3 regions of the Actinomadura sp. NPDC000600 genome follow, and region 3 is predicted to be linked to each of the others. Evidence: predicted binding sites of a transcription regulator. Region 3 holds the regulator's gene; each other region holds the start of a gene.

Region 1 (6,759 bases), on a different contig from region 3:
CCGGACCGTCCGGCAGGTCCTCGGTGGGCACGGCGGCGCGGACCGCGCTGCGCAGCGCGTCCGCGATCTTGTGCGCGGCGATGCCGAAGACGAAGGAGGCGAACGGCCGGCCCATGTCCCGGTAGCGGGGCAGGGCCGACAGGACGGCGATGCAGACCTCCTGGGCCACGTCGTCGGCGATGTGGTACTGCCCGGAGACCCGGCCGAGCCGGGCCCGGCAGTACCGGACGATCATGGGACGCACCTCGGCGATGAGGACCTCGATGGCGCCCGGGTCGCCCTGCACGGCGAGATGGGTCAGCTCCTTGAGGTCGCCGTCGCCGGCGTCGGCGGCGCGCAGCGCCCGCGTCCCGCGGCCGAGACCGCCGGGAGGCGGAGGGGCCGGCCCGCTCGAGGGTTCGGCAGCGCGCGCGGTCATGGTCCCGGCGAAGCATCCCTCGGTCACGTCAAGCATGATGCCCAGCACCCCCGGGCGTGTCTCCACTGTCCTCTACAACGGAATGGTCACAGTGCGGGAGCGAACCTGGAGTTATTACGCGTCGTGGTCACTCCGCTGCCGCGCGTCGCGCGCTTTTCCGGCGAGAACGCGCTTTCTCCGATGAGAACGCAACCCGTCCGTCGGACCCGGCCCTGGCCCGAGGACGGCCCTCCTGCCGGAGACGCAGCGAGACCCCCGCCTGGAGGGGCGGGGGTCTCGCCTACGCTTCCCGGACGGGACGAGCCCGCCGGTCGGCCGTTCTCAGTGGCCGTGGCCGTGACCGTGGCCGTGACCGCCGCCGGCGGCCTCCTCGGCCTCCTCCGGCTTGTCGACCACGAGCACCTCGGTGGTGAGCAGCATGCCCGCGATGGAGGCGGCGTTGGTGACCGCCGAGCGGGTGACCTTCACCGGGTCGATGACGCCCTGGGCGATCAGGTCGCCGTACTCGCCGGTGGCGGCGTTGTAGCCGTGCCCGGCCTGCAGCTCCTGCACCTTGGAGACGACGACGTAGCCCTCCTGGCCGGCGTTCTCGGAGATCCAGCGCAGCGGCTCGGGCAGCGCGCGGCGGACCGCCTCGGCGCCGGTGGCCTCGTCGCCGGACAGGCCGAGGGCGCCGAAGCCCTCCTTGGCGACGTGCACCAGGGCGCTGCCGCCGCCGGAGACGATGCCCTCCTCGATCGCCGCGCGGGTCGCCGAGATGGCGTCCTCGAGGCGGTGCTTCTTCTCCTTCAGCTCCACCTCGGTGGCGGCGCCGACGCGCAGCACGCAGACCCCGCCGGCCAGCTTGGCCAGGCGCTCCTGCAGCTTCTCGCGGTCCCAGTCGGAGTCGCTGTTCTCGATCTCGACCTTGATCTGGTTGATCCGGGCGGTCACCTCGTCCGCCGAGCCCTCGCCGTCGACGATGGTGGTGGCGTCCTTGGTGACGGTGATCCGGCGGGCGCGACCGAGGTCCTCCAGCCCGATCGAGTCGAGCTTGAGGCCGATGGCCTCGCTGACGACCTGGCCGCCGGTCAGGGTGGCCATGTCGCCGAGCATCGCCTTGCGGCGGTCGCCGAAGCCGGGCGCCTTGACCGCGACGGACAGGAACGTGCCGCGGATCTTGTTGGCGACGAGCAGCGCAAGGGCCTCGCCCTCGACGTCCTCGGCCACCACGAGCAGCGGCTTCTTGGTCTGCGCGACCTTCTCCGCCAGCGGCAGGAACTCCTGCACGTTGGAGATCTTGCCGTCCACGATGAGCACGTAGGCGTCCTCCAGGACGGCCTCCATGCGCTCGTGGTCGGTGACCATGTGCGGCGACAGGTAGCCCTTGTCGAACTGGAGGCCCTCGGTGAACTCCAGCTCGAGGCCCATGGTGTGGGCCTCCTCGACGGTGATGACGCCGTCCTTGCCGACCTTCTCGAATGCCTCGGCGATCAGCTCGCCGATCTGCGGGTCCTGGGCCGAGATGGTCGCGACGTGCGCGATCTCGCCCTTCTCCTCGACCTCGCGGGCCGACTTCAGCAGCTGGTCGGACACGTACTGGGCGGCCGCGTCGATGCCGCGCTTGAGGGCGAGCGGCGACGCGCCGGCCGCCACGTTGCGGGTGCCCTCCCGGACCAGCGCCTGCGCGAGGACGGTCGCCGTGGTGGTGCCGTCACCCGCGATGTCGTTGGTCTTGGTCGCCACTTCCTTGGCGAGCTGGGCCCCGAGGTTCTCGTAGGGGTCCTCCAGCTCCACCTCGCGGGCGATGGTGACGCCGTCGTTGGTGATCGTCGGCGCGCCGAACTTCTTGTCGATGACGACGTTGCGGCCGCGCGGGCCGATCGTCACCTTGACGGCGTCCGCGAGAGCGTTGACGCCGCGCTCAAGAGCCCGGCGAGCGTCCTCCTCGAACTCCAGGATCTTCGCCATGCGGATACTCCTCTTTCACGCGATCCGCCCCGGCGGGCCGCCCGAAGGCGGCGCCGACCGGGGCGGGTGCATCACGTCTCGGTGATTACTTCTCGATGACCGCGAGCACGTCGCGGGCCGAGAGGACGAGGTACTCCTCGCCGTTGTACTTGACCTCGGTGCCGCCGTACTTGCTGTAGAGCACGACCTCGCCGACCTTGACGTCGACCGGGACGCGCTCGCCCTTGTCGTCGACGCGACCCGGGCCAACGGCAAGGACGGTGCCCTCCTGGGGCTTCTCCTTGGCGGTGTCCGGAATCACCAGGCCCGACGCGGTGGTGGTCTCGGCCTCAAGCGGCTGGACGACGATGCGGTCCTCAAGCGGCTTGAGAACAACCTTGGTGGCGGTCGTCACGATCTGACCTCCCCTTCGATTGGTCCTCGGCCGGCCATGGATGACCGACCAGCACATGTGACAGAAGAGGCGACCCTGGACCGGCCTGCCGTCGCGGGTGCCAGACCGACCTTCGTCGCTGTGGTTGGCACTCTACCCTTGAGAGTGCCAGTCGTGAGACTATTCCGTGCCCGTTACCCCGTCAACACGGACACGAACCCGCCGACCGGCCGTCTCCGGACGTTCACCGGGCCCGGGGTTCCGCTTCCTGCCGCTAACTTCCACCCTATGGACATCGCGTCGTTCCGGGCCCTGCGCACCCCCTCCGGCCAGGCGCTCCTCAGGGAGGCGGCCGAGGCGGACGTGAGCGAGGACGGTCTGCTCGCCACGGCGTCGCGGCTGCGCGAACGGCACGACGACCCCTCGCTCGTGGCCGCCGCGCTGACCCAGGTGCGGTTGCGGGCGCGGGCCCGCGCCAAGTTCGGGGCCGACGCCGACCGCATGTACTTCACGCAGGCGGGGCTTGAGCAGTCCACCCGCGCGAGCGTGGCGGCCTACCGTGCCGCACGGTTCGCGGACCGGCTGCCCGGGGCGCGCGTGCTGGAACTGGGGTGCGGGATAGGGGCCGACCTCATCGCCCGAGCGCGCGCGGGCCTCATCGGGGAAGGCGTGGAGCTGGACCCGCTGACGGCCGAGGTGGCCCGCGCCAACGTGGCCGCTCTCGGACTGGAAGGTCTCGCCTCCGTGCGGGCCGGGGACGCGACCAAGGAGGACCCGGCCGGGTTCGACGCGGTCTTCGCCGACCCTGGACGGCGCACGGCGCGCGGCCGGGTCTTCGATCCCCGCTCGTACGAACCGCCGTTCGACGTCGTCCTGGAGATGGCCCGGCAGGTGCCCGCCGCCTGCCTGAAGGTCGCACCCGGCATCCCCCATGAGGCCGTACCGGACGATGCCGAGGCCGAGTGGATCTCGGTCGGCGGCGACGTGAAGGAGGCCGCCCTATGGCTGGGCGGGCTGGCAGGCGACGCGGGCCGGCGGGCCACTCTCCTCTCGTCCGACATCCGTTTCCCAGAGACCGAGCCCCTGCCCGAGACAGAGCCCCGGGTCTGGACGCTGACTTCCAGCGGCGCGGGCGAGCCCGACGTGCGTGCATGGGGCCGGTACCTGTACGAGCCTGACGGCGCCGTGATCCGGGCCCACCTGGTCGGCGAGGTCGCGGATCTGGTCGGCGGCGGCCTGGCGGACCCCCGCATCGCGTACGTCACGTCAGACGAGCTGCGCCCGACGCCGTTCGCCTCCGCCTACGAGATAGAGGACGTGCTGCCCTTCTCCGTGAAGCGGCTGCGCGCCGAGCTGCGCCGCCGCGAGGTCGGCGTGCTGACCGTCAAGAAGCGCGGTTCCGCCGTCGACGTGGACCGGCTCCGCCGCGACCTCGGGTTCGGCGGGCGCCGCGCGGGACGGGGCGCCGAAGAGCTGACCCTCGTGGTGACCCGTGTGGGACGCGACCCCGTCGCACTGCTGACGCACCCCGTCGCCGGAGCCTGACCCGCCGGACACGCGGTCTGCCCCTCGGGAACGCGGCCTGACCCTCGGGAACGCGGTCTGCCCCTCGGGAACGCGGCCTGACCCGCCGGGGACGGGCGCCGTCCGGCAACCCTTCCCAAAGATCTTCCACCCGGCGGCGCAACACCAAGCGGGGCAGGGCGACGCGCCACGGCGGTGCAAATCATCGGCGCTTTCCGGCATTGCGCGCACCAGGGATTGCGGCCACCCGGCAAGGGCATGGGGCGGCCGTGGAAATCGGTGCGCGGAGCCCGAGCGGCCCGGAAACACCAAGGCAGGTTCAGCGGCAGGGCCATCGGCGCCCTCGAAGCCGTCCCGAAAAAGCGCGGATCCGGCCCCGCCGTGTCACGCTCGCCGCACGCGCGTCGGGCAGGGTGTAGCCGACCGCGGGTTCGCGAACTGACGATGTTGGACGAGATGTACGGACAGAACGCCACCCAGAACGCCGGACCCGTCCCGCCGCGCCCGCCGCCGTCCACCCCACTTATCCCCACGAAAATAGCGAGAGCCGCAAAACGGGAAACCCGCCATGAAATCAGCTATTTCCAACTAGTCGCCCTAGCCGGATAACAGGCGCATCCCGCAGAACTCGCAACTTTCTCTACTACCCGTTTTAGGCGCGCTCTACACGCACTACAGTGGCCACTCCAGAGATTCATTTGCCGTGCGTCATTTCGTCGCGCCGGCACACGAAGGAGCATCGGGTGGAAACGAATCACAACTTCCTGCAGACGGGGGGTCAACCGGTTTCGGACCGGATGCGGGAGTTGCTCGCCCGTGCGGCGCAGGACCACGTCTATGAACAGCGCTCACAGGGTCAGGTCCTGGACGAGATTCGCCAGCGTCTGGAAGGCATGGAGTGGCTGCTCCGCGAGGTCCGCGAGCGGGAGCTCAACGGGCTGACCGGGCAGATCGAGAGCGTCCGCGGGCAGGTCGACGAACTGTCCGGCAAGCCCCCTGAATGGGCCGAGGGCCTGGCCGAGCACATCGAGGCGTTCGGCGAGCGGGTCAAACCCGTGGCCGAGCTGCCCGCGCTGTGGGCCGACGTCGGCGTGGTGGCCGAGAACGTCGACGAGGGCCTCACCCGCATCCAGGCCGTCCTCGACTCGGCGCAGCAGATCACCGACGCCACGCAGCAAGCGTCGCGGCGCATGGACGACATGACCAAGCGGCTGGACAAGCTCCAGGGCAGCATGGAGGCCGCGTCCGTCCGCTTCAACCGGCTCGACAAGTCGCTCGCGGAGCTCGGCCACCGGTCCGAGCGGCTCGAACACTCGATCAACGGGGTCACGGCGAGGGTCGACCAGGCGCTCGGCGAGATGGCCGACCGCACGGAGCAGGGCCTCGAGGCGGTCAGCGGTCGGGTCGAGGGCGTCGGCGGCCGCCTCGACGGCATCGACGGCCGGCTGGACGGCGTCGATGGCCGCCTCGAAGGGCTGTCGGGCAAGCTGGAGGGCCTCGACGGCCGGTTCGAGGGGGTCGACGGCCGCATCGACGGGGTCGGCGAGCGGATCAGCCGGCTCCCCGCCGCGCTGGGGATCGCCGAGGTGCACCGGGCGCTGACCGACCTCGCGCAGCGCCCGGACGCCGAGTACGGCGACCGGTTCGACGCGCTGGAGAAGCACCTCGCGGAGGCCGTCGACCCGCTGGTCGAGGAGCTGCGCGCCCGGCCGGACCGCGACGAGGTCAAGGCCACCATGGCGCAGATCGCCGAGACCGCCTACAGCGACGTGGCCAAGCGCATGGACGAGTTCTCCCGCCGGTTCGAGGACGTGCACGACGACGTCCGCAAGCGCATCGAGGGCATCCACGACGAGGTCGCCAAGCGGGTCGACGGCGCGCTGGAGGAGTTCACCGCGCAGGTCGACCTCGTCTCCCGCCGCGTCGAGTCCGTGCACGTCGACGTGGCCAAGCAGGTCGAGTCGGTGCACAACGAGATGTCGCGGCAGGTCAGCGGCGTCCACCACGACTTCGGCAAGCGGATCGGCGACATCCACGACGACGTCACGCGGCAGGTCGGCACCATCCACGAGGACGTCGCCAAGCAGGTCGGCCACATGCAGGAGGACGTCGCGCGGCAGGTCGGCGGCGTCCAGGCGGAGTTCGCGCGGCGGGTGGAGAGCATGCAGGACGATGCCGCCCGGCGCGCCGACGCGGCGCAGGCCGAGTTCGCCAAGCGCTTCTCCCATGTGGAGGACGAGGTCGGCCGGAAGGTGGACGGCGTCCACGACGATGTGTCCAAGCAGGTCAACGCGGTGCACGAGGACGTGCTGAAACGGCTGTCCACCCTGGAGGAGACGATGCTCGCGCTCGCCGAGGCGCTGCTGCGTCCCCGCCGCGAGGCCAAGGACTGACGAGTGTCCGGGTGGGGCCGGCGCGGGCCCCACCCGGCATCCCCGTACCTCCCGGTATTCGCCGTGTTCGTCCGGTGAACCGCCGGGATGACCGGAGATGC
Region 2 (6,759 bases), on a different contig from region 3:
ACGAGGCGGAGGCGCCCGGAGGCGGCGGCGACGTACCGGGAGCTGGACGACCTCCTGGCGACGTCCGACATCCTCGTCCTCGCCCTGCCGCTCACAGAGGAGACGAGGGGGCTGATCGGCCCGGAGCGGCTGGCCCTGCTGCCGGACAGGGCGCTGCTGGTGAACGTGGCGCGCGGGGGCATCGCGCCTGACGACGCCGTACTGGCCGCACTGGATTCGGGACGTCTGGCGGGGGCCGCGCTGGACGTGTTCGAGCAGGAGCCCCTTCCGGAGGACCATCCGCTGCGCTCCCGTGAGGACGTCCTTCTGTCGCCGCACACGGCGGGGGGATCCGTGCAGTCGCAGCTGAACCTGCTCGGGATGGTGCGCGACAACGTCACCGCGGCCGTTCAGGGACGGGACGTAGCGAACGTGGTGAACGGGGTAAAACCACAGGTCATTCGGCGATAAGCGGCATCCCGGACACGCCGTCCCTCAACTGTAAATATGCGATCGGCCCGTGAATCTGTAGGATTCCTAAACGATCAAGTTTGACGACCTCGAAGGGTGGGATGTGCACCTCGACATCTGGCTACTCCTCGGGGCCACGCTGGTACTCAGCGCGATCGTCGCCGTCCGGCTGTCGCACCAGGCGGGCCTCCCCACGCTGCTGGCGTACATGGGCCTCGGACTCCTCATCGGCGAGTCGGGCCCCCTCCACATCCGGTTCGACAACGCGGAACTGGCCGAGACGCTCGGCCTCGCGGCCCTCGTGCTCATCCTCGCCGAGGGCGGCGTCACCACCAGCTGGCGGCGCATGCGGCCCTCGGTCCCCGCCGCCCTCAGCGTGTCCACCCTCGGCACCCTGATCAGCATCGTCGTCGTCGCGCTCGCCGCCATGTGGCTCGTCGGCATGGAATGGCGCTCGGCATTCCTGCTCGCCGCCGTGCTCGCCCCCACCGACGCGGCCGCGGTGTTCTCGGTGCTGCGGCGGCTGCCCCTGCCGTCCCGGCTGACCGGGCTGCTGGAGGCCGAGTCCGGCTTCAACGACGCCCCCGTCGTGATCATCGTGGTCACGCTCAGCACCCATACCGGCGCCCCCAACCTGGCGGAGCTGCTCGGCATCATGGTGTACGAGCTGGTCGCGGGCGGGATCGTCGGCGTCGCGATCGGCTGGCTGGGCGCGCAGGCGCTGCGCCGCGTCGCGCTGCCCGCCTCCGGCCTCTACCCCATCGCCGTGCTGTCGCTGTCGATCGGCTCCTACGGGGCCGCCTCCCTGATGCACGCCAGCGGGTTCCTCGCCGTCTTCGTCAGCGCCCTCGTCCTCGGGAACTCGCGGCTCCCGCACCGCCCCGCCACACGGGGCTTCGCCGAGGGCGTCGGATGGCTCGCGCAGATCGGGCTGTTCGTGATGCTGGGCCTGCTGGCCGACCCCGGCGACCTGCCCGGCCACATCCTTCCCGCGCTCGTCGTCGGCTTCGTCCTGCTGCTGGTGGCCCGCCCGCTTTCGGTGGTGCTGTCCACGCTGGGCTTCGGGCTGTCGTGGGGCGAGAAGATGTTCGCGTCCTGGGCGGGGCTGCGGGGGGCCGTCCCGATCGTCCTCGCCACCATCCCGATGGTCGCGGACGTCGGGAACGCCGACCGGCTCTTCGCGATCGTGTTCAACATCGTCGTGGTGTTCACCCTGCTCCAGGGGCCGACGCTGCCGCTCGCGGCGCGGCTGTGCCGGCTGCGGAGCGACGAGCAGACCCGCGAGCTGGACGTCGAGGCGGCGCCACTGGAGGAGCTGCACGCCGACCTGCTGGAGGTGCGGATCCCCACCGACTCGATGATGAGCGGTGTGGAGATCTTCGAGCTGCGGCTGCCGCCCGGCGCGTCCATCACCCTGGTCGTGCGGGACGGGGCGAGCTTCGTGCCCGAGCCCACGACGCCCCTGCAGGCGGGCGACACGCTGCTGGTCGTGACCACCGCCGAGGTGCGCGAGGCCACCGAGCGCAGGCTGCGCGCGGTCAGCCGCAAGGGCAGGCTGGCGGGCTGGTTCGGGGAGAAGGGGACCTGACCCGGGCCATGCCCGGCCTGGGAACATCCCGGGGGCGAATCCTGTTCTCCGCATGGGTACCATTAGCAGTCGTCTAGAGTGAGTGCCAGTCCGGCCCGCCGCCGGGCTGAGGCAGCGAGGAGGAACCGTGCCGACGTATCAGTACGTTTGCACCGAGTGCGGCGAGCCTCTGGAGGTCGTGCAGAAGTTCAGCGACGACGCGCTGACCGAGTGCCCGGCGTGCAGCGGCAGGCTCCGCAAGGTCTTCTCCGCCGCGGGGATCATCTTCAAGGGCTCGGGCTTCTACCGCACCGACAGCCGCGGCTCCGGCAAGTCGTCCTCCACCGTGGGGGCCTCGTCCAACGGCTCGTCGAACGGGTCGTCCAACGGCTCTTCGAGCGACTCCGCCAAGTCGGACTCGTCCTCGTCGTCCGCCGACTCGTCGTCGTCCTCGTCGTCCGGCAAGACGTCGTCCTCGACCGAGAAGGTCGCCTGACCTCGTAAGACCTCTCCGCACGCACCGGGGGGCCCGTCCGGGTCCCCCGGCTTTCGCCGTTCCTCCGAGCCGCCGCCTACGTCTCCCGGCGTAGGCGGCGGCTTTCGTTTGCCCCGGAAGAGGTAGTGCGGGTCCGTCCCCACGCCTGACGCGGCACCGCATGCGTTTCGCGACCATGGATGAGACGAGGGGGCGACCCCAGTCCGGCAGGACTCCTCCTCTCATGCGACTTGACTTAGCTCTACTTTAGAGAGACTCTCTTAACGAGATGCTCACCCGGAGTGAGCCTTTCGAGGATTCGCGATAGTACTTGACATGTCTCGCCAGACGAGAGACTCTTTGGTCCAACGCGACATATCTCGATTTCGCCCGGTTGCACACAGGAGAGGAACCATGAGCGCACCTAGCCCGGCTCCCCCCAGGCCGCGGTCGTACCGCCTGGCCGGACTGATCGCCGGACGGCGTACCAAATGGGCCGTCCTGGCCCTCTGGATCGTCCTGCTGGCCGCCCTCGGCCCCCTCGCCGGCAAGCTCGGCGACGTCGAGAAGAACGACGCGGCCTCCTGGCTGCCCGCCGGGGCCGAGTCCACGCGGGTCGTCGAGTTGGAGAAGCAGTTCCGCAAGGACGAGACGATGCTCGCCGTCGTCGTCTACGAGCGGTCCGGCGGGATCACCGCGGCGGACAGGGCCAAGGCCGAGTCCGACCTGGCGGCCTTCCAGAAGCTGCCTGGAGCGCAGAAGGCGCAGGGGCCGTTCCCGTCCAAGGACGGCAAGGCCCTGCAGACCCTCGTGCCGCTGACGGACGAGGACCTCATCGCCGCCGTCGACCAGGCACGCGACCTCGCCGAGCGCGGGCCTCCCGGGCTGGCCTCGCACGTCACCGGTCCCGCCGGCGGCGGCGCCGACCAGTTCGAGGTCTTCCAGAGCCTGGACGGCTTCCTGCTCATCGCCGCCGGCCTCGTCGTCATCGTCCTGCTGCTGTTCATCTACCGCAGCCCCGTCCTGTGGTTCGTCCCCGTGCTCAGCGCCGTCTTCGCCTTGGGGCTGGCCCAGTCGACGGTGTATCTGCTCGCCAAGTACGCGGACCTCACCGTCAACGGCCAGAGCGCCGGCATCCTGACCGTCCTCGTCTTCGGTGTCGCCACCGACTACGCGCTCCTGCTCGTCGCCCGCTACAGGGAAGAACTCCACCGGCATGAGGACCGGCACGAGGCCATGGCGTACGCGCTGCACCGCGCCGCGCCCGCCATCATCGCCTCCGCCGCCACCGTGGCCGTCGGGCTGCTGTGCCTGATGCTCGCCGAGATGAACTCCACCGCCGGCATGGGCCCCGTCGCCGCCGCGGGCGTCCTCACCGCGCTCGCCGCCATGACGACCCTCCTGCCCGCACTCCTGGTCATCTGCGGCCGCTGGCTGTTCTGGCCCCTGATCCCCCGCTACGACGCCAAGTACCTGGAGCCCGAGGCCTACGAGGCCGAGCACGGCATCTGGAGCCGCGTGGCCGGGATGGTCGGGAAGCGCCCGCGCGCGCTCTGGGCCGCGACCATGCTCGGGCTGATCGTCCTCACCCTCGGCCTGGGCTCGCTCAAGGCGGACGGCCTGTCGGACGCGGGCCAGTTCACCGGCAAGCCCGACTCGGTGAAGGGCTCGGAGGTCGTCGCCCGGCACTACGCCGCCGGTTCGGGCGCGCCGGCCGTCGTCATCGGCAAGGCGCCGGCCTCCGAACAGATCGCCCAAGCCGTGCGGGGAACAGCGGGCGTCGCCGAGGTGAGCGCCCCGGTCACGGCGAACGGCGACGTCAAGTTCGAGGCGACGCTGAAGGACGCCGCCGACAGCCAGGCCGCACGCGAGACCATCGACCGCCTGCGGTCCGCGGTGCACGCCGTCCCGTCCGCGGACGCCAAGGTCGGCGGCATGACGGCGACGTCCCTGGACATCAAGCGCGCCTCGGCCCGCGACAACAAGGTGATCATCCCGATCGTGCTGGGCGTGGTGCTCCTCATCCTCATCGCGCTGCTGCGCGCCCTCGTCGCGCCGCTGCTGATGATGGGCACCGTGGTGCTGTCGTTCCTCGCCTCGCTCGGCGCCTGCGCGGTGATCTTCGAGCACGCCTTCGGATTCGAGGGCACCGACTCCGGGTTCCCGCTGCTGGCCTTCATCTTCCTGGTCGCGCTGGGGGTCGACTACAACATCTTCCTGATGCACCGCGTCCGGGAGGAGTCGCAGACGCTCGGCACGCGGCGCGGCATCCAGCGGGGCCTCACCGTCACCGGCGGTGTCATCACCTCGGCCGGCCTCGTCCTCGCGGCCACCTTCGCGTCCATGGTCACGCTGCCGCTGGTGTTCATGGTCGAGATGGGCTTCGCGGTCGCGTTCGGCGTCCTGCTCGACACCCTCGTCGTCCGGTCGCTGCTGCTGCCCGCCCTGTCCTACGACATCGGGCGGCGGATCTGGACGCCGGGACGCCTCGCCAAGGAGGCGCCGACGGAACCGGCCAAGGTGCTGGACCCGGTCGGCTGACGTCGTCGGACGCGGAGAGGGGCCCGGCTCCGGCCGGGCCCCTCGCCCGCTCCGCCGCGGAGTTATCCACAATCGGTGGACGGCCTGCCGGGGACGGCGCCCGGGTGGCTAGGGTCGGCGACATGTCCACTTCGGCTTCCGCGTCCCAACCCGCCGCCGAGATCGGCGTCATCGGCGGCTCCGGGTTCTACTCGTTCCTCGACGACGTCGAGGAGGTGCGGGTCGACACCCCCTACGGCCCGCCGAGCGACCCCATCGCGATCGGCGAGCTGGCGGGCCGCCGCGTCGCGTTCGTCCCCCGGCACGGCCGCGACCACCGCTTCCCCCCGCACAAGATCCCCTACCGGGCCAACATGTGGGCGCTGCGGTCCCTCGGCGTCCGCCAGGTGCTCGGGCCGTGCGCGGTCGGCTCCCTCACCCCCGACCACGGGCCCGGCACGCTGGCCGTCCCCGACCAGCTCGCCGACCGGACGTCCGGGCGCGACCAGACCTACTACGAGCACGGCGCCGCCGTCCACGTCTCCTTCTCCGACCCCTACTGCCCGACGGGCCGCCGCGCCGTCGCCGAGTCCGCGCGCGCCTCGGGGTGGGAGCCGGTCGACAGCGGCACCCTCGTCGTCATCGAGGGCCCCCGCTTCTCCACCCGGGCCGAGTCCCAGTGGTTCGCCTCGCAGGGGTGGACGCTGATCGGGATGACCGGCCACCCGGAGGCCGTCCTCGCCCGCGAGCTGGCGCTCTGCTACACCTCGCTCTGCCTCGTCACCGACCTCGACGCGGGCATCGAGGAGGGCGAGGGCGTCACGATGGAGGAGGTCCTGCGCGTCTTCGGCGACAACATCGACCGGCTCCGCGGGGTCGTCGCCGACGTCGTCAAGGCGCTGCCCGCCGAGCGCTCCTGCCCCTGCCCCAACGTCCTGGACGGCATCAAGCTCCCCCTGGAACTGCCGTGAGCGTCCGCTTAGCCCGCCTGCGGCGGCCGCTGGCGGCGCTCTTCGCCGCGGCCGCCGCGGGCCTCGCGCTCCTGGCGCTCCGGCCCGGGGCGCCGCCGTCCGTCCGCGTCCTCGCCGCCGCCCGCGACCTGCCCGCCGGAACGTCACTCGCCCCATCCGACCTGCGGGGCCTCGACCTGCCGGCGGCCGCCGTCCCGGCGGGCGCGCTCCGCTCGGGCGGCGCCGGCCGCGTCCTCGCCGGCCCCATGCGCCGGGGCGAGCCCCTCACCGACGCCCGCGTCGTCGGCGCGGGCCTCCTGCGCGGCCAGGGCCCGGGCACGGTCGCCGCGCCGGTCCGCCTGGCCGACGCGGGCGCCGTCCGCCTCGTCCGCCCCGGCGACCGCGTCGACGTCCTGACCGCCCCTTCCGAGCCCGCCACGGGCGAACCACCCGGCACGGGGCGCCGCTGGGAGGCGTCCCGCATGGTGGTGTCGGACGTACCGGTCATAGCGGTCCCGCCCCCGGCGGAGGACGGGCCCCAGAACGGCGCACTGGTCGTCCTGGCGACCGACCGCCCCCAGGCGGCGGCCCTCGCCGGGGCCGGCGCCCCACTCGCCCTGACGATCACCGGCCCCTGACCTGAGAGCGCAGGTCAGCGGTCCGGAAGGCGACTTGGCGAATCGTGGACGACTTCAATACGATCCGTAGCCGTTTCCGGCGCCCTCTCAGCCAGGGGCGCCACCCCCGACACCCCCTGGAGCCGTTATGAGCGGATTCAAGAAGTTCCTCTTCCGCGG
Region 3 (6,759 bases):
CCCAGCACGTGGGCGTGCACGTGGAACACCGTCTGCCCCGCCTGGGGGCCGGTGTTGAACACGACCCGGTAGCCGGTCTCGGCGATGCCCTCGTCGGCCGCGACCTGGTGGGCCTCGCGCACCAGCTCGGCGAGCAGCTCGGCGTCGGCTCCGGCCAGCTCGGCGGCCGTGGAGTGGTGGTCGCGCGGGATGACCAGCACGTGCGTCGGCGCCTGCGGGTTGATGTCGCGGAACGCCACCGTCCCCGCCGACTCGCGGACGATCGTGGCGGGCACGTCCCCGGAAACGATCTTGCAGAACAGGCAGTCGGTCATCTGTCTCCCCTCGCGGGCGGTCGCGGACCGCCCGGAAATCCTATCGGGACCGGCGGAGCCGTGGATCACGGCCGCCCGTGGCGGATAGGGTTTCGTCAATCGACTCCCTGTAGCCGTCGGCATTTCGACCGGCCACTGGCTAAGGTTGTCAGCTCAAGGCGTAACCCCCCGGTTCGCAAGGCGTCGCGACGCATCTCGCCCCGGCGGGAACGCCCGGTACATGCCGGCCGGACGCGATCGTCCGAATGGACGGCGGGGGGCCGGCAAAGGCGGCGGATAGGTGACCGAGGCAAACCAGGACATGCCCTTTCGTAAACCGAACGACGAGGGTGCGCGTCCCACTGACGTGACCGAGACCCTCGTGGCCAGGGGCACGGCGGGCGTGGTGGCCGCCGCCTGGGACGCCGATCAGGCGGTGACCGCCCTCTACAGCGCCAACTACCGTTCGCTGGTGCGCCTGGCGGCCATGCTCGTCCGGGACGCGGGGACGGCCGAGGAGGTCGTGCAGGACGCGTTCGTCGCGATGCACGGCGGCTGGCGCCGGCTGCGCGACCCGGACAAGGCCCTGTCGTACCTGCGGCAGTCGGTGGTCAACCGGTCGCGATCGGTGCTCCGGCACCGCGCCGTCGTCGAGAAGTACGCCCCCAAGGGGCTGCCCGACGCGCCGAGCGCGGAAGCCGGGGCCATCGGGGAGCTGGAACGCTCGGCGGTGATCGACGCGCTGTCCCGGCTCCCCGCCCGCCAGCGGGAGGCGCTCGTCCTTCGCTACTACGCCGATCTGTCCGAAGCGGAGATCGCCAACGCGATGGGCATCTCCCGCGGCGCCGTGAAGAGTCATACGGCGCGCGGCATGACCGCGCTACGCAACGTCCTGGAGCAGTTCTCATGACCACCGACCCCCACGACGAGCACGGCGAGATCCTCCGCCGCGCCCTGCACGCGGAGGCGGACTCGGTCAACCCCGCGGGCGACGGCCTGGAGCGCATCCGGGCCCGCATCGCCGACGGCCACGGCCGCCGGTTCGGTCTCGGACGCTTCGGCCCGGCGCGCTTCGGGTTCGACCGGTTCACCGTGAACTGGGCCCGGCCCGTCCTCGCCGTGGCCGCCGCCGTGCTGATCGCCGGGCTGGGCGTGACGGCGCCCCGGACGATCGACCTGATCCAGCAGTCGGTCGGCAACAGCAGCCGGTCCGGCCACGAGGGCGGCGACGCCGCCGGCGACCGCACCGGACAGGGCGACGACCCCCAGTTCCCCGACCCCTCGTCGCCGGGGAGCAGCCAGTCCGGCGAGCCGAGCAGCTCGGAGGCGCCGACGAGCAGTTCCTCGCCGGGGCTCTCGTCCTGCCGCATACCCTCGCCGGGCGCCTCGGCCAGCGCGTCCTCCACGCCGACCCCGGCGACCACGCCGTGCCCGAGCGAGACGCCGACGCAGACGACGCCGGCCACGCCCTCCTCGCCGCCCGCCCCGACCACGCCCGAGCCGTCGAGCAAGCCGACCGAGCAGCCGACGCCGCCGGCCGAGACGAGCGAGCCCGCGAGCGTCACCGAGCAGGGCGCGTCGACGACGCCCTGACCGGCGGGCGCTACCAGCGGCCGGTGGCGGCCAGCAGGACGCTCGCCGCCGCGACGCCCGCCGTCGAGGTGCGCAGCACGGTCGGGCCGAGCCGCGTTGGGCGACCGCCCGCGGCGCGGAAGCGCTCCAGCTCGTCCTCGCTGATCCCGCCCTCGGGGCCGACCACGAGGATGATCTCGCCCTCCGCGGGCGGCTCCACGGCGCTCAGCGGCGCCTCGGCCTCCTCGTGCAGGACCAGGGCGAGGGCCGCGGCGGAGATCCGCTCGGCGACGTCCTCGGTGGAGGCCAGCTCCGGCATCGCCGGCAGCCTGCCGCGCCGGGCCTGCTTGCCGGCCTCGCGGGCGGTCGCGCGCCAGCGCCCGAGGGCCTTGTCGCGGCGCTCCGGGCGCCAGCGGGTGACGCACCGGGACGCCGACCACGGGACGATCTCGTCCACGCCGACCTCGGTCATGGTCTCGACCGCGAGCTCGCCCCGGTCGCCCTTCGGGAGGGCCTGCACGACCACCAGACGGGGCGAGGGCGGCGGCTCCCGGTGCCGGGCCAGCACGTCGAGCGTGAGGGTCGCCCGGTCGGCGGCGGTGACGACGCACTCGGCCAGCAGGCCCTCGCCGTCGGTCAGGTCGACCCGCTCCCCCGGCCGCAGCCGCCGCACGGCCGCCGCGTGCCGCCCTTCGGGGCCGTCCAGCAGCACGCTGTCGCGCTGAAGCGCGTCCGTCCCGGCGAGGAAGACCGGCGGGCTCATCCGAGCCGCCCGCGGCGCGCGGGCGCCCGGTCAGCTGAACACATCGCTGCTCCCCACGAGGCCGTCCCCCGCACCCGGTTCCGATCCGCTCGTACGGGGGCCTGCCGCCATGCTCTTAGTCGCCGCGGCGGCCTTCCTGGTAGGCCGCCGCCACCGCGCTTCAGTGCTGGTTGAAGACGTCCTTGAGACGGGAGAACACGCCGCGCTGCCCGGGGGCGAACCTGCCGGGCGGGCGCTCCTCGCCGCGCAGCACCGCGAGCCGCCGCAGCAGCTCCTCCTGCTCCTCGTCGAGCCGGTTCGGCGTCTCCACGTTGACGTGGATCATCAGATCGCCGCGGCCGCTCTCGTTGAGATGCCGGACGCCCCGGTTGTAGAGCGTGATGACCTGCCCCGACTGCGTGCCGGGCTTGATGTCGACGCTCTCGGCCGCGTCCAGCGTCTCGATCGTGACGCTGGTGCCGAGCGCCGCCGCCGTCATCGGGATCTCGACCGTGCAGTGCAGGTCGTCGCCCTCGCGCTCGAAGATGGGGTGCGGCTTCTCGACGATCTCCAGGAACAGGTCGCCGGGCGGGCCGCCGCCCGGGCCGACCTCGCCCTCGCCGGCGAGCTGGATGTGGATGCCGTTCTCCACCCCGGCCGGGATCTTCACCTTGACGGTGCGGCGGGTCCGGACCCGGCCGTCGCCGGAGCACTCGGTGCACGGGTTGCGGATCACCGAGCCGAAGCCGCCGCACGCCGGGCACGGCCGGGCCGTCATGACCTGGCCGAGGAACGAGCGCTGGACCTGCTGGACCTCGCCGCGGCCGTGGCACGTCTCGCAGGTCTCCGGGTGGGTGCCGGGCGCGCAGCCCGACCCCTCGCAGGTCGTGCAGGCGACCGCGGTGTCGATGGAGAGCTCCCGCGTCGTGCCGAACGCGGTCTCGGCGAGGTCGAGCTCGACCCGCAGCGTCGCGTTGCGGCCGCGCCGCGCGCGCGAGCGCGGGCCCCGCGAGGTCGCGGTGCCGAAGAAGGCGTCCATGATGTCGCTGAACGGGAACCCGGCGCCGCCGAACCCGCCGGCGCCCGCGCCCCCGGCGGACGCGAAGGGGTCCGCGCCGAGGTCGTACATCTCGCGCTTCTTGGGGTCGGAGAGCACCTCGTAGGCCTGGGTGATCTCCTTGAACCGCTCCTGGGTCTCCGGATCCGGGTTGACGTCCGGGTGGAGCTCCCGCGCGAGCCGGCGGTAGGCCTTCTTGACCTCGTCGGCGCTGGCGTCCCGCCGGACGCCCAGGGTCGCGTAGTAGTCGTTCGCCACTTACGACCCCGCCAGGATCTGTCCCACGTAGCGTGCCACTGCCCGTACCGCTCCCATCGTGCTGGGGTAATCCATGCGTGTCGGCCCGAGCACTCCCAGCCGGGCCAGAGTGAGGTCGCCCACCCCGTAGTCGGCGGCGACGACCGAGGTCGACTTCAGCCCCTGGTCGGGGTTCTCGGTGCCGATCCGCACCGTAACTGTAGAGGAGTCGCCGGTCTCGCCGAGCAACCGCATGAGGACCACCTGCTCCTCCAGCGCCACCAGGACGTCCCGCAGGCTCTGCGAGAAGTCCACGGCGGCGAGGTTGGCCGCCCCGGCGAAGACGATCTTCTCCTCGTGCTTCTCGACGAGCGTCTCCAGCAGCACCGACAGCACCGCCGCCGCCACCGGCCGGTCGTCCGGGCCCACCTTGTCGGGCAGGTCCGCCACCGCGGCCGGGACCTCGCCGAAGCCGAGCCCGTCCAGGCACGTGTTGAGCAACGCCCGCAGGTGCCCGATCGATTCCTCGGAGATCGGCCCCGTCTCGATGACGCGCTGCTCCACCCGCCCGGTGTTGGTGATCAGGACGAGCAGCAGCCGCCCCTCCGCCACCGGGACCAGTTCCACGTGCCGCACCGCCGAGCGGGTCAGCGACGGGTACTGCACCACCGCGACCTGCCGGGTCAGCTGCGCGAGCAGCCGCACCGTGCGGCCCACGACGTCGTCGAGGTCGTACGCCCCGGACAGGAACGTCTCGATGGCGCGGCGCTCGGCGACCGACAGCGGCTTGATCGTGGAAAGCCGGTCGACGAACAGCCGGTAGCCCTTGTCGGTGGGGACCCGCCCGGCGCTGGTGTGGGGCTGGGCGATGTAGCCCTGCTCCTCCAGCACCGCCATGTCGTTGCGGATGGTCGCGGGCGAGACGCCGAGGTTGTGCCGGTCGGCCAGCGCCTTGGACCCCACCGGTTCGTTGGTGGAGACGTAGTCCTCGACGATGGCGCGCAGGACCGCTAGTTTCCGGTCGTCCAGCACGTGGTCACCTCCTTCGTCCGGCCGGGCCGTGCTCCTGGCACTCCTTGCTTTCGAGTGCCAAGTCTACGGCCCGGAAGGCTCGGCTGGAGCGCCCCCGCACTCTCCGCATGGCTGCGTGATCCTATCCGGCCCCGGAACGGACGCCACGCCGAGGAAAGCGGGCCGCCCGGGCACGCGCCTCCCGGCGGGTTAATGTGCGGACCTGTGCGGAGTAAGAAGTACGGAAACGACGTGCTGGCGGGCGACTGGCGCAGGCCGCGCAAGGGGCAGATCCCGGAGGTGCCCGCCGAGCCGGGCCTCGTCGCCGAGGACCCCGACAGCGGTTTCTGCGGCGCCGTGGTCGGCTGCGACAAGTTCGGGGTCACCCTGGAGGACCGGTTCGGCAAGCGCCGGGTCTTCCCGCTGACCAAGTCCGGGTTCCTCATCGACGGCAAGCCCGTCACCCTCGTCCGGCCGAGCGCCGCGCCGAGGGGCCCGGCGCGGTCCGCCTCCGGCTCGATCGCCGTCCAGGGCCTGCGGGCGCAGGTCGCCAAGGAGAGCCGCATCTACGTGGAGGGCGTCCACGACGCCGAGTTGGTCGAGAAGATCTGGGGCCACGACCTGCGCGTCGAGGGCGTCGTCGTCGAGTACCTCGAAGGCGTCGACGACCTGCCCGCCATCGTCGAGGAGTTCGAACCCGGCGAGGACCGGCGCCTCGGCGTCCTGGTCGACCATCTCGTGGAGGGCTCCAAGGAGTCCCGGATCGCCGGCCAGGTCACCTCGCCGTACGTCCTCGTCACCGGCCACCCCTTCATCGACATCTGGGAGGCCGTCAAGCCCGCGGCCGTAGGCATCCGCGCCTGGCCGCGCATCCCCCGAGGCATCCCCTGGAAGGAGGGCGTGGTCGCCGAACTCGGCTGGGGCGACGACACGGGCGCCGCCTGGAAACGCATCCTCAACTCGGTGAACACCTACACCGACCTGGAACCAGCCCTACTAGGCCGCGTAGAAGAACTGATCGACTTTGTTACTGTGTAGACCCAGGGGGGCGACCCCCTGGAACCCCCGTCACGACGCAGGCGATCCTCACGCCGCCGTTGCGGCCTGTCGTGCCCGTGACGACGTGTGAGGCGTCGCTGCGGTCGCCTGCGTCGGCGGGCATGCGCGTTGCGCTCGCTGCACTCGCTCCACGCGCCTGCCCGCACTGTGTCTTCCCAGGGGGGCGACCCCCTGGGCTAGCACAGCGCTCGGACTACTGCGTCGGCTAGGAGGCGGCCCTTGAGGGTGAGGACGGCTCGCCCCTGCTCGTAGGGAGCGGGTTCGATCAGGCCCTCGTCTATCAGGCTGCGGGCGGCTTCGTCGTCCAGGAGGTTGGTAGGGCAGCCCTGGGCCAGGCGCAGTTCGAGCATGACGCGTTCGATGTGCCGGTCTTCGTCGGTGAGGATCTCCCGGGCGTGGGCGGGGGTGGTGCCCTCGGCGAGGCGGGCGGCGTAGGCGGCGGGGTGCTTGACGTTCCACCAGCGGGTTCCGCCGACGTGGCTGTGGGCGCCCGGGCCGACGCCCCACCAGTCGGCGCCCGTCCAGTAGAGCATGTTGTGCCGGCAGGCGGCGCGTGGGTCGGCGGCCCAGTTGGAGATCTCGTACCAGTGCAGGCCGTGGGCGCTGAGCAGCTCGTCGGCGATCAGGTAGCGGTCGGCCATGGCGTCGTCGTCGGGCGCGGTCAGTTCGCCGCGCCTCACCTGCGCCGCGAGGCGGGTGCCCTCTTCGACGATGAGCGCGTAGGCGGACACGTGGTCGGGCTCCGCCGCCAAGGCCGCTTCCAGGGAGCCCCTCCAGTCGTCGTCCGT

The links. The regulator HrcA, encoded in region 3, represses chaperone genes, less so after heat shock. The targets are predictions, from matches to a motif close to TTGGCACTCTCNNNNNGAGAGTGCCAA.
Region 1: groES (co-chaperone GroES) is a predicted target of HrcA. The motif match lies at 2,887-2,913, and genes of this name have one in related genera.
Region 2: ABWI07_RS08485 (FmdB family zinc ribbon protein) is a predicted target of HrcA. The motif match lies at 2,101-2,127, and genes of this name have one in related genera.

What each region holds. Positions count from the first base shown of each region.
Region 1 covers NZ_JBEUPD010000068.1:7,870-14,628, reverse strand. The annotation lists gene ABWI07_RS42875 (sigma-70 family RNA polymerase sigma factor) at 1-454, opposite strand, end outside; gene groL (chaperonin GroEL) at 740-2,368, opposite strand; gene groES (co-chaperone GroES) at 2,454-2,762, opposite strand; gene ABWI07_RS42860 (class I SAM-dependent methyltransferase) at 3,030-4,286, shown strand; gene ABWI07_RS42855 (coiled-coil domain-containing protein) at 5,009-6,658, shown strand.
Region 2 covers NZ_JBEUPD010000004.1:272,750-279,508, forward strand. The annotation lists gene ABWI07_RS08475 (NAD(P)-dependent oxidoreductase) at 1-450, shown strand, start outside; gene ABWI07_RS08480 (potassium/proton antiporter) at 554-2,038, shown strand; gene ABWI07_RS08485 (FmdB family zinc ribbon protein) at 2,166-2,513, shown strand; gene ABWI07_RS08490 (MMPL family transporter) at 2,907-5,033, shown strand; gene ABWI07_RS08495 (S-methyl-5'-thioadenosine phosphorylase) at 5,156-5,983, shown strand; gene cpaB (Flp pilus assembly protein CpaB) at 5,980-6,600, shown strand; gene mscL (large conductance mechanosensitive channel protein MscL) at 6,728-6,759, shown strand, end outside.
Region 3 covers NZ_JBEUPD010000021.1:93,306-100,064, forward strand. The annotation lists gene ABWI07_RS27735 (histidine triad nucleotide-binding protein) at 1-314, opposite strand, end outside; gene ABWI07_RS27740 (SigE family RNA polymerase sigma factor) at 616-1,203, shown strand; gene ABWI07_RS27745 (hypothetical protein) at 1,200-1,886, shown strand; gene ABWI07_RS27750 (16S rRNA (uracil(1498)-N(3))-methyltransferase) at 1,897-2,628, opposite strand; gene dnaJ (molecular chaperone DnaJ) at 2,789-3,922, opposite strand; gene hrcA (heat-inducible transcriptional repressor HrcA) at 3,923-4,933, opposite strand; gene ABWI07_RS27765 (DUF3097 domain-containing protein) at 5,138-5,950, shown strand; gene hemW (radical SAM family heme chaperone HemW) at 6,148-6,759, opposite strand, start outside.